DNA from 4 places in the Micromonospora sp. NPDC049004 genome. Region 2 is predicted to be linked to each of the others. Evidence: riboswitches for the same ligand, from Rfam matches in the RefSeq annotation. Region 2 holds a riboswitch; each other region holds the start of a gene.
What was found. Region 2 has a riboswitch for cyclic di-AMP ahead of AB0B97_RS23660 (hypothetical protein). Riboswitches for the same ligand answer to the same signal wherever they lie in the genome.
Positions count from the first base shown of each region.

Region 1: it holds a riboswitch for cyclic di-AMP, as region 2 does, so the genes downstream of both, AB0B97_RS05670 (hypothetical protein) here and AB0B97_RS23660 (hypothetical protein) in region 2, are expected to answer to the same signal.
Region 3: it holds a riboswitch for cyclic di-AMP, as region 2 does, so the genes downstream of both, AB0B97_RS02095 (transglycosylase family protein) here and AB0B97_RS23660 (hypothetical protein) in region 2, are expected to answer to the same signal.
Region 4: it holds a riboswitch for cyclic di-AMP, as region 2 does, so the genes downstream of both, AB0B97_RS07980 (NlpC/P60 family protein) here and AB0B97_RS23660 (hypothetical protein) in region 2, are expected to answer to the same signal.

Region 1 is NZ_JBEZFG010000002.1:197,857-200,049, reverse strand. It holds gene AB0B97_RS05675 (carbonic anhydrase) at 1-211, shown strand, start outside; gene AB0B97_RS05670 (hypothetical protein) at 306-1,325, opposite strand; cyclic di-AMP (ydaO/yuaA leader) riboswitch at 1,330-1,460, opposite strand; gene AB0B97_RS05665 (YibE/F family protein) at 1,627-2,193, opposite strand, start outside.
Region 2 is NZ_JBEZFG010000008.1:119,983-122,175, forward strand. It holds gene AB0B97_RS23655 (hypothetical protein) at 1-236, opposite strand, end outside; gene AB0B97_RS23660 (hypothetical protein) at 358-1,377, opposite strand; cyclic di-AMP (ydaO/yuaA leader) riboswitch at 1,431-1,562, opposite strand; gene AB0B97_RS23665 (cation diffusion facilitator family transporter) at 1,704-2,193, opposite strand, start outside.
Region 3 is NZ_JBEZFG010000001.1:497,976-500,168, reverse strand. It holds gene AB0B97_RS02100 (hypothetical protein) at 1-274, shown strand, start outside; gene AB0B97_RS02095 (transglycosylase family protein) at 368-1,018, opposite strand; cyclic di-AMP (ydaO/yuaA leader) riboswitch at 1,018-1,162, opposite strand; gene AB0B97_RS02090 (peptidoglycan-binding domain-containing protein) at 1,622-2,110, shown strand.
Region 4 is NZ_JBEZFG010000002.1:677,634-679,826, forward strand. It holds gene dcd (dCTP deaminase) at 1-254, shown strand, start outside; gene AB0B97_RS07980 (NlpC/P60 family protein) at 315-1,355, opposite strand; cyclic di-AMP (ydaO/yuaA leader) riboswitch at 1,369-1,505, opposite strand; gene AB0B97_RS07985 (peptidoglycan recognition family protein) at 1,740-2,193, shown strand, end outside.

The DNA of each region.
Region 1 (2,193 bases), on a different contig from region 2:
CGACATCGACGGCATCGTCGACATCCACATCGCGCAGACCGTCGAGACGCTGCTCGGGCAGTCGCCCGTGCTGGCCGGCGAGGTGGCGCAGGGGCGGTGTGCGGTGGTGGGCATGTCGTACCGGCTCGCCGCCGGCGTGGTGCGCCCGGTGACCCCCGTACCGGCCGATGCGGCGACCTCGGACGACCCGGCAGCCTCCGCCGCCGCCTGACCCGACAACTGCCGCCCGGCGGCTTTCGCCGCGCCTGACCCGACGAGGGCCGTCCCGCCTGATGCGGGACGGCCCTCGGACTTCGTCGGGTGGATCAGAGCATCGACATGTGGACGTGGTCGGTGTGGTTCGACGGCCCGCTGTACGACTTCCAGCCGGTCGCCGGGAACCAGATCTGCCGGTTCCAGATCACGTAGTAGATGCCGAGGCGGTCGGCGTTGCGGATGAGGAACGCGGCGACGTTGTTGCCGTACATGCGGGTGTCGTTGTTGTGCCACGGGCTGAAGCCGCTCTTCTGCAACGACCAGTCACAGGCGCGGCCCTTCGGGTGCTCGTACGGGCCACCGTTGCGGTGGCAGCCGACGAACCGGTTGAAGCCGGCCCGCTTGACCTCCTTGTACGCGTGCAGGGTGCGCGGGGTGACGCAACCGGAGGTGGTGGGGTCGTCCTCGCTGCACGACTGCGGCTTCCAGTCACCGTCGGCGGTGCGACCCGGGCCGATCCGGGCGACCGGCGAGACGGCGTCGACCAGACCGCCGGTGAAACCCTGACCGCCGACCAGCGCGAGCGCCTTGTCCGCGTCGCGCTTGTCCTTCGCCATCAGGGCGGTCTGCTTCTGCTGCTCGCGGATCTCCGCGTCGAGGGCCAGCTTGGCCTGCTCGGCGCGGGACTTGACCGCGTTGACCTCGGCGAGCTTCTTCTCGTTGACCATGTTCATCTCGTCGAGCGCCGCGGCTCGGCGGACGAACGAGTCCGGGGCGTCGCTCTCCAGCAGCATCGCGATCGCGCCGACCCGTCCGGTCCGGTACGACTGGGCGGCGATCTGCGCGACCTGCGGGGCCAGCGCGTCCAGGTCGGCCTTGGCCCGCTGGACCTCCACCGCCAGCTCAAGCTGCCGCTTCTTGGACTTGTCCAGTTTGGACTTGGCCGCCACGTAGTCCCGGTTGGTCTGCTCGATGACGTCGGTGAGGAGCTTGGGTTCGTCTTCCTCTTCGTGCCCGGACGGTGTGGGGGTCGTCGGGGCGGCGTGGGCCGGGAGGGGGCCGGCGAACACGGTCAGCGCAGCGAGCACGGCCACCACGGGTGTCAACCAGCGGCGTAGGGGTGCCGTCACAATGTTCCCTTCCGTCGACCGCCGACCGGGTTAGCTGACGGGTTCGGGGCGGAAGTGGCCCCTACCGCTGTCGCGGATTCACCCCACGTACCTGGGTCCCCGGCTCGCCGGTTGGCGATTGGGCGGTGGCACCGCAGGCGCCGCTGCGCGCCTTCGTCGGTGGCCGGCAGCGAGGTTACCCGAGAATCCACCGCCTGAGCTACGTCCTGATGCCGACTAAAAGTGTCATTTCGCCATGGCGTTGAGTGACCAGTGACGCGGTTCTCAGGGCGAGTGCCCGATCCGGTCACGCTGAGGAGTGTCACCATGCCGTATCAGTGCTCCTGTTCGGCTCTGGCCACCCGGTGGTGGCGGTGGATGGGGGTGCGTTCCGCTCCGGGTCGGGTCCGTCGGGCCGACCCCCTGGCGGGGAGCTGAGAGCGGCCAGTGTCTCCGTCCGGTCCCGACGGGGGCGCGGTGTCAGGACGTCGGCGTCCGTGTCCTGCGTCGGCGTCGCCCCGGCCGCGGTCACCACGGCGGCCAGCCCGGTGGTGAGGGGTACGGCGGCGATCAGGCCGAGTGTGGCGACCGCGCTGCGGACGATCTCCTGGGCGAGGAATTCGCTGGTCAGGATCTGCCCGAGGGGGCGGGTGTCGGCGGTGAGCAGGAGCAGCAGCGGTAGTGAGGCGCCCGCGTACGCCAGGACGATGGTGTTGACCGTGGAGGCGATGTGCGCCCGGCCGACCCGGGTGGCCGCCCGGTAGAGCTGTAGCCGGCTCAGACCGGGGTTGGCGTTCGCCAGTTCGGTGACGGTGGCGGCCTGGGTGACTGTCACGTCGTCGAGCACCCCGAGTGAGCCGATGATGATCCCGGCGAGCAGCAGGCCGCG
Region 2 (2,193 bases):
CCCCACGGGGTGAGCAGCGCGCTGGCGACGCCGACGAGCCAGACGAGCACGCTCAGCGGCGCGAACAGCACCGTGCCGACGAGCCCGGCGACCGGGTAGACCACTGCCGGGTCGGCGCCGCGCTGTGCCGCGATGCCGAGGGTGAGCAGCACCAGGTCGGCTCCGAGCCAACCGAGCGAGGTGATGAGGTGCAGGGTGAGCAGCGCCTTGCGGGTGGCGGGCGGTATTCGCGGCATACCCGAATGCTGCCGGCCCGGCCCGGCCGGGTCGTCCGACCGCCGGCGACGTCCGGGGTACGTCCGCTGACGTACCCGGGGCCGGCGCACCCGCTCGACGGTGCGCCGGCCACCGACAGGGTCAGTACACCGACAGGTGTACGTGGTTGGTGTGGTCGCTGGAGGGGTCGCCGTTCCCCCCGCTGTACGACTTCCACCCGCTGCTGGGCAGCCAGATCTGCCTGTACCAGATCACGTAGAGCACGGCGAGCCGGTCGGAGTTGCGGATGAAGTAGGCGGCCAGGTTGCTGCCGTACGTCTTGTCGCCGCCGGTGGCGTCCCCGCCGAAGCCGCCCTTCTGCGCGGCGAAGTCACAGGCCCGACCCTTCGGGTGTTCGCCCGAGCCGCCCGAGCGGTGACAGGAGACGTACCGGGTGAAGCCGGCGGCCTTCGCCTGGTTGAGGGCGTGCAGGGTGCGGGGGGTGATGCAGCCGCTGGCCGGGGTGGGGTCGTTGATGCTGCACGACTCGGACGGCCAGGAGCCGTCGGAGTTGCGCGGCGCGGGCTGGGCGTTGGCGGTGGAGGTGCCCCGGTTGGAGCTGGTGTCGGCGGCGGTGGTGCGCGGCTTGCTGGTGGCCACCGTCAGGGCCCGTTCGGCCTGCTCCTTGCGCTTGGCCATCACCTCGACCTGCTTGCGCTGCTCGCGGATCTCGCCGTCCAGGGCGGTGCGGGTGCGGTTGGCCTCGTCCCGGGTGGCGTGCAGGTCGCGCAGCACCCGGTCCTCGTTGGCGGCCACCACGTCCAGCGCGGCCGCCCGGTCCATGAAGCCCTCGGGGGTGTTGGTGTTGAGCAGCGCCGAGACGGTGCTGAGCCGGCCGGTGCGGTAGGCCACGCCGGCGATCTCGCCGACCTTGCCGTTGCGCACGGTCATCTCGGCCTCGGTGGTCTTCAGCTTTGCCGCGAGTTGCTGCTGTCGCTGGACGGAGGTGTCCAGGGCGCGCTTCGCGTCCAGGTAGCCCTTGCTGGCGGCCTCCAGTTGGGCCCGCAGCGCGGGGGTGCCGCCCTCCTCGTCGCCGTCGGGTGCCGCGGCGGCCCGCAGGCCGCCGGGGGGAGCGGCGGTGGCGGCGCCCACCGGGAGGGCGACGCCGAGGGTGACCATCATGACGATCAGTGCCGCGAGTCGGGCGGCGGGTGGTCGTGCTGGTGCCACTACGCATGTCCTTCCGTCAGCCGCCGACCGGGTTAGCTGACGGGTTCGGGACGGAAGATCCCTACCGCTGACGCGGATGCACCCCAGGAACATGGTTCCCCGGTTCACCCTCTCGGGTGATTAGGCGGCGGCCGCCACCGGCGCCGGGAGGGCGCCGCCGGGTGGTGGCCGGGGACGAGCCTACCGGTGCAGGTGGGGCGTGTGCAGTCGATGTGACGGAAGGTGTCCGCGCCACCACCCAAAATGACTGCTGAACGGTCATTTCGTCAGGTAAGGGATCACCACTCGATCGAACCGCAGGCGTCCGGGGCGGCGCCGGGCTCGATCTGGAGCGTGGCGTGCTCGATGCGGAAGTCCTCCCGCAGGGCGCTGCGCGCCGCGGTGAGCACCGCGCCGACCTCCCCGCCGGGCGCCATGATCAGGTGTGCGGAGGCCACCTCCATGCCCGAGGTGAGCGTCCAGACGTGCAGGTCGTGCACCTCGACGACGCCGGGCACCGCGGCCAGTCGGTCGTGCACTGCGGTGACCTGGAGGTGTTCCGGGGCGGCCTGCACCAGGATGCGGACGGCGGCGCGGCCCAGCCGCCAGGTGCGCGGCAGGATGAACACGCCGATGGCGACCGCTACCAACGGGTCGGCCCACCACCACTCGGTGACCGCGATGAGCAGCGCCGCGCCGATCACGCCGAGCGAGCCGAGCAGATCGCCGAGCACCTCCAGGTAGGCGCCCTGGAGGTTGATGCTCTCCCGGGCGCCGGCGCGCAGCAGC
Region 3 (2,193 bases), on a different contig from region 2:
CGACGTGCTGAGTGCCCACGAGCCCGACGACGAGGGCCACTGCCGCAACCTCCAGTGCGCCGGCCAGTCCTGGCCGTGCTCGGCCCGCGCGGGTGCCGAGCAGTCGCTCCGGCTGGCCCGCAGGACCCCCGGCGCGGTCGAGATGACCATCGGCGGCGACGACGCCGGCACGGGCTGGCCCGGCGAGGCCGCGGCACCCGCCGGCCGGTGGGACCGCAGCGCCAACGCGGTGGCGTCGCGCCGGGAGTCGAGGGCCTCCGCCCCCGCGGCGTAGCCGCGACGACACACGGTGCTCAGAGGCGATCAGCGCCCGACGAACGACCGAACGCTCGGCCGGTGACCCGGCCGAGCGTTCGTGTGTCGTACGTCAGAGGGCGAGCCGCTGACCCGGGAAGATCAGGCCGGCGTCGGCGCCGATCAGCTGCCGGTTGCGCTCGTACAGGGCCTCCCAGCCGCCCGCCTGGTGGTGGCTGTCGGCGATCTCCGACAGGGTGTCCCCCGGCTTGACGACGTACGTGTCGCCGCCGGCCGCGGGGGCGGTGCGCTCGTGGTTGCGGGTCGCCGGCTGGTCGCCGCGCGACGACCGGTCCTTCGGCGCGGTGGACCGGTCCTTCCCGGCGGTGGACTTCGAGGACTTCGCGGCGGAGCCCGACGAGCCACCCTTGCGGCCACAGGTCGGCCACGCGCCGATGCCCTGCCCGTCGAGCACCTTCTCGGCGATGGCGATCTGCTCGCCGCGGCTGGCCAGGTCGGCGCGGGCGGCGTACTTCTTGCCGCCGTAGCCGGCCCAGGTGCCCTGGGAGAACTGCAGGCCGCCGTAGTAGCCGTTACCGGTGTTGATCTTCCAGTTGCCGCCGGACTCGCACTGGGCGATCGCGTCCCAGTTGACACCGGCCTGGGCCGGGGCCGCGGGCCCGAAGAGGGCGACGGCGCCGGTGACCGCGCCGACGGCCAGGGTGCCGACGGCGACGCGGCGGGTGGTGACCCGTCGATGACGGGGCGTGTAGACAGACGTCATGTGTGGTTCCTCCACGCCGGCGAGGTGAGCTGTCGGGTTCGGGCCGAGGAGCCCGGCCGCGCGGTGGCGGCTTCACCCCGAGGTGACATGCACCGAGGAACGTGGGTCCCCCGCTCCTGCCCGGGGTTCCGGTATCCGACGACCGGGGGCAGGATTTGGCGTTGCCGGTCGTGGTGTCCACGGTGGTGGACTCGACCGACGGTAGGCACGGTCGGTGACCCTCGCCCAACGCTTGTGAACTTGTTCACCGGTGCACGCGGGGCGCCTCTGCCAGCGGTTGCGGACGACGCGCGGCTGTGCACCGACCATGATGGACCGATTCCGATCAGGCCCGGATGTCACCGTCCGTACGCAGCCCGGAGGTGATGCGACGGAGCAGTTCGACGTGTCCGGGCGAAGCGGAGGACCGGGTGTCGTGACCGAGAGCGGAGTAGACCGCCCCGGCTGGGACCGAGGGCGCGGCCCACACCGGTGGGCGGGTGGCGCCGCCCTCCTCGTGCGCGCTCCTTGCGAATTGACGTTCGGGCAGGAAACCGTAGATCGGCGGCCGCGATGCTCGAAGGCACACCGGGTCGATCCCGGTCACCTTCCCAGGAGGAGAGCATGTCGATCCACCGGAGCCGCATCGGCCGCCGCAGCGCCGCCGCCACCCTCGTGACCGTCCTGGCCAGCGCCGGCCTGACCCTGCTCGCACCGACCGCCGCACAGGCGTCCAGCCCCTGCACCAGCCTGACCTTCTACCGGGTCGGCGGCTATCCGGGCGGCGCGGACATGCACGTGCCGACCATCGGTTGGCAGACCGGGAACAAGCAGTGCTATCTCACCTACGGCCACTCGAACTCGGCCGTGCTGGTGCTTCAGGAGGCGCTGAACAACTGCTACTCGCAGTCGCTCTCCCTCGACGGCAACTACGGCTCGAAGACCCGCGAGGCCGTCCGGTACGCCCAGCACCGCATCAACCAGGACATCGTGTACGCGAACATCGCCGAGGACGGCGAGTACGGCCCGCAGACCCGGGCGTACATGGGCTTCGCGATCTTCGGGGTCAACGGCGGGGCGGTCATCCCGAACGTCTGCTACTACCCGGGCTGAGCCGCCTGACGGCGCCGGTCGGAGTCCCCCGTGGGATTCCGGCCGGCGCCGTCGTGCACCCCCCTGCCCGGTTCGGTCCGCGG
Region 4 (2,193 bases), on a different contig from region 2:
TGCTCACCCACTCCACCGCCGGGTTCATCGACCCGGGCTTCTCCGGTCACGTGACGCTGGAGCTGTCCAACGTGGCGAACCTCCCGATCACCCTCTGGCCGGGCATGAAGATCGGCCAGCTCTGCATCTTCCGGCTCTCCTCGCCGGCCGAGCACCCGTACGGCTCGGTGGTCTACGGCTCGCGTTACCAGGGCCAGCGGGGGCCAACGCCGAGCCGCTCCTGGCAGAACTGGCGTGCCTGGCCGACGCGCTGACGCACGACGAGGGCCCGCCGCGACGAGATCGCGACGGGCCCTCGCTGTGTCCGGCGTCGGTCAGCCGGGACGGCCGTAGCTGTGGATCGGCCCGTCGTCGACCTTCTTCATCTTGATGGGCACACCGGCCTGGGAGGCGTGCACCACCCAGCCATTGCCGACGTACATGCCGACGTGGTGGATGTCGCTGTAGTAGAAGACCAGGTCACCGGGGCGCAGATCGGCCCTGCTGACGTTCTTGGTCACCCGGCTCTGCGCGGCGGCGTTGTGCGGCAGAGACACACCGGCCTTCGCCCACGCGGCGAGCATCAGCCCGGAGCAGTCGTACGAGTTCGGACCCTCGGCGCCCCACACGTACGGCTTGCCGATCTGAGCGCAGGCGAACTTGACCGCAATGCCCGCGCCGCCGCCGGGGTAGCTGGCCGGGCAGGGCGCCGGACGCAGGGGACCGCCGCCGCCGTTGCCGTACACCTTGAGGCGCAGCTTCTGCAGCCTGTCGATCTCGTCGTTGATCTGCTTCTTCTTCGCCGCCAGCTGCGCTTCGGTCCGGGTCAGCTGGGCCACCATCTCGTCGAGCGGCGCCTTCTGCCGGGCCAGCTCGTCGCGGAGATCGGCGACCTGCCGGACGTCCTGCTGCTGGTTGTGGGCGAACCGGTCGAGCATTTCGAGCTGCCCGACCACCTCACCGGGCGACCGGCTGCCGAGCATCGTGTTGACCGTCGACAGGTTCTCGCCCATGTACGCGCGCACGGCCAGCGCGCTGACCTTGTTCATCGCGGCGTCGACCTGGCGCTCCAGGGGCGCGATGCGGGCGGCGAGCGCGTCGGCCTGCTTGCGCTTGGCGGCCAGGTCCGCGCGGGTGGCGTTGTGCCGTTCGATTACCGGTTCGAGCTTGTTCCAGTCGGCGTCGATCTGGCGCTCGATCTCGGCGACGGACGGGTCCGCGTGGGCCGCCGTGGCGCTGCCGGTCAGGACGACGGCAACGCCGACCAGTGCGGCGAGGGCGGTGGTGAAGCGGGACCAGCGTGGACGCGGCACTGTCGACGTCGGGTCGGCCGGGGCCGACCGTTCGGACGACGGCCGCGGGGCATGGAGGGCCACCGGGGTTCCGTACTCCTTCTTCCCGACCGCCTACCGGGTTAGCTGACGGGTTCGGGCGGGAAGTTGGCGCCCTACCGCATTGGCTGCGGATTCACCCCGGGGGAACCTGGGTCCCCGGCTCGCTCGAAAGCGACTCGGCGGTGTCGGTCCGTTACCGCCCGGGATGGGCGGACCTGCTACCGGGCCGACAAATGACCAGAGTAGAGACGGCCGTTACCGATCCGCAACCCGTGCGGCCGTGACACTCCGTACCGATTGGAAGAGATCACCGAGCGTGTGTGAAGGTTTCTTTCGATGCAGTTTGATATATGGAAAGGTATTGACGCGGACTCCCGACCGGCGCGAAGGTGACGACACAGTTACCAGTCAAATCTAGGGGGTTCGATGGAAAGTCCAACCCTGTCCGCCGGCCGGCGCGCATCGCTCGCGGTCGCGGTGGTCATCGCCACGGCCGCCGTACCGCTGAGCGCCGGCACCGCCTCCGCAGCACCCTCCGCCGACCGTCAGCAGCAGTACGCCGCCGCGTCGACCGAGTACGGCGTGCCGACCGCCGTGCTGCTCGGGGTCTCCTACCTGGAGTCCCGCTGGGACAGCAACGCCGGCACCCCGAGCACCAGCGGCGGCTACGGACCGATGCACCTGACCGATGCCCGCCACGTGGCCGCCCTACCCGCGCGTGGCCACCACGACGCCGGCGCCGAGGATCCGCGCGGCGACGACTCTCGTGCCGCCATGGCACCCGCACCGGCCACGGATCCCGCGCCGTCCACCGCCACGTTGCAGACCGTCGACGCCGCCGCCGCGCTGACCGGGGCCGCCCCCGAGGCGCTGCGCAGCG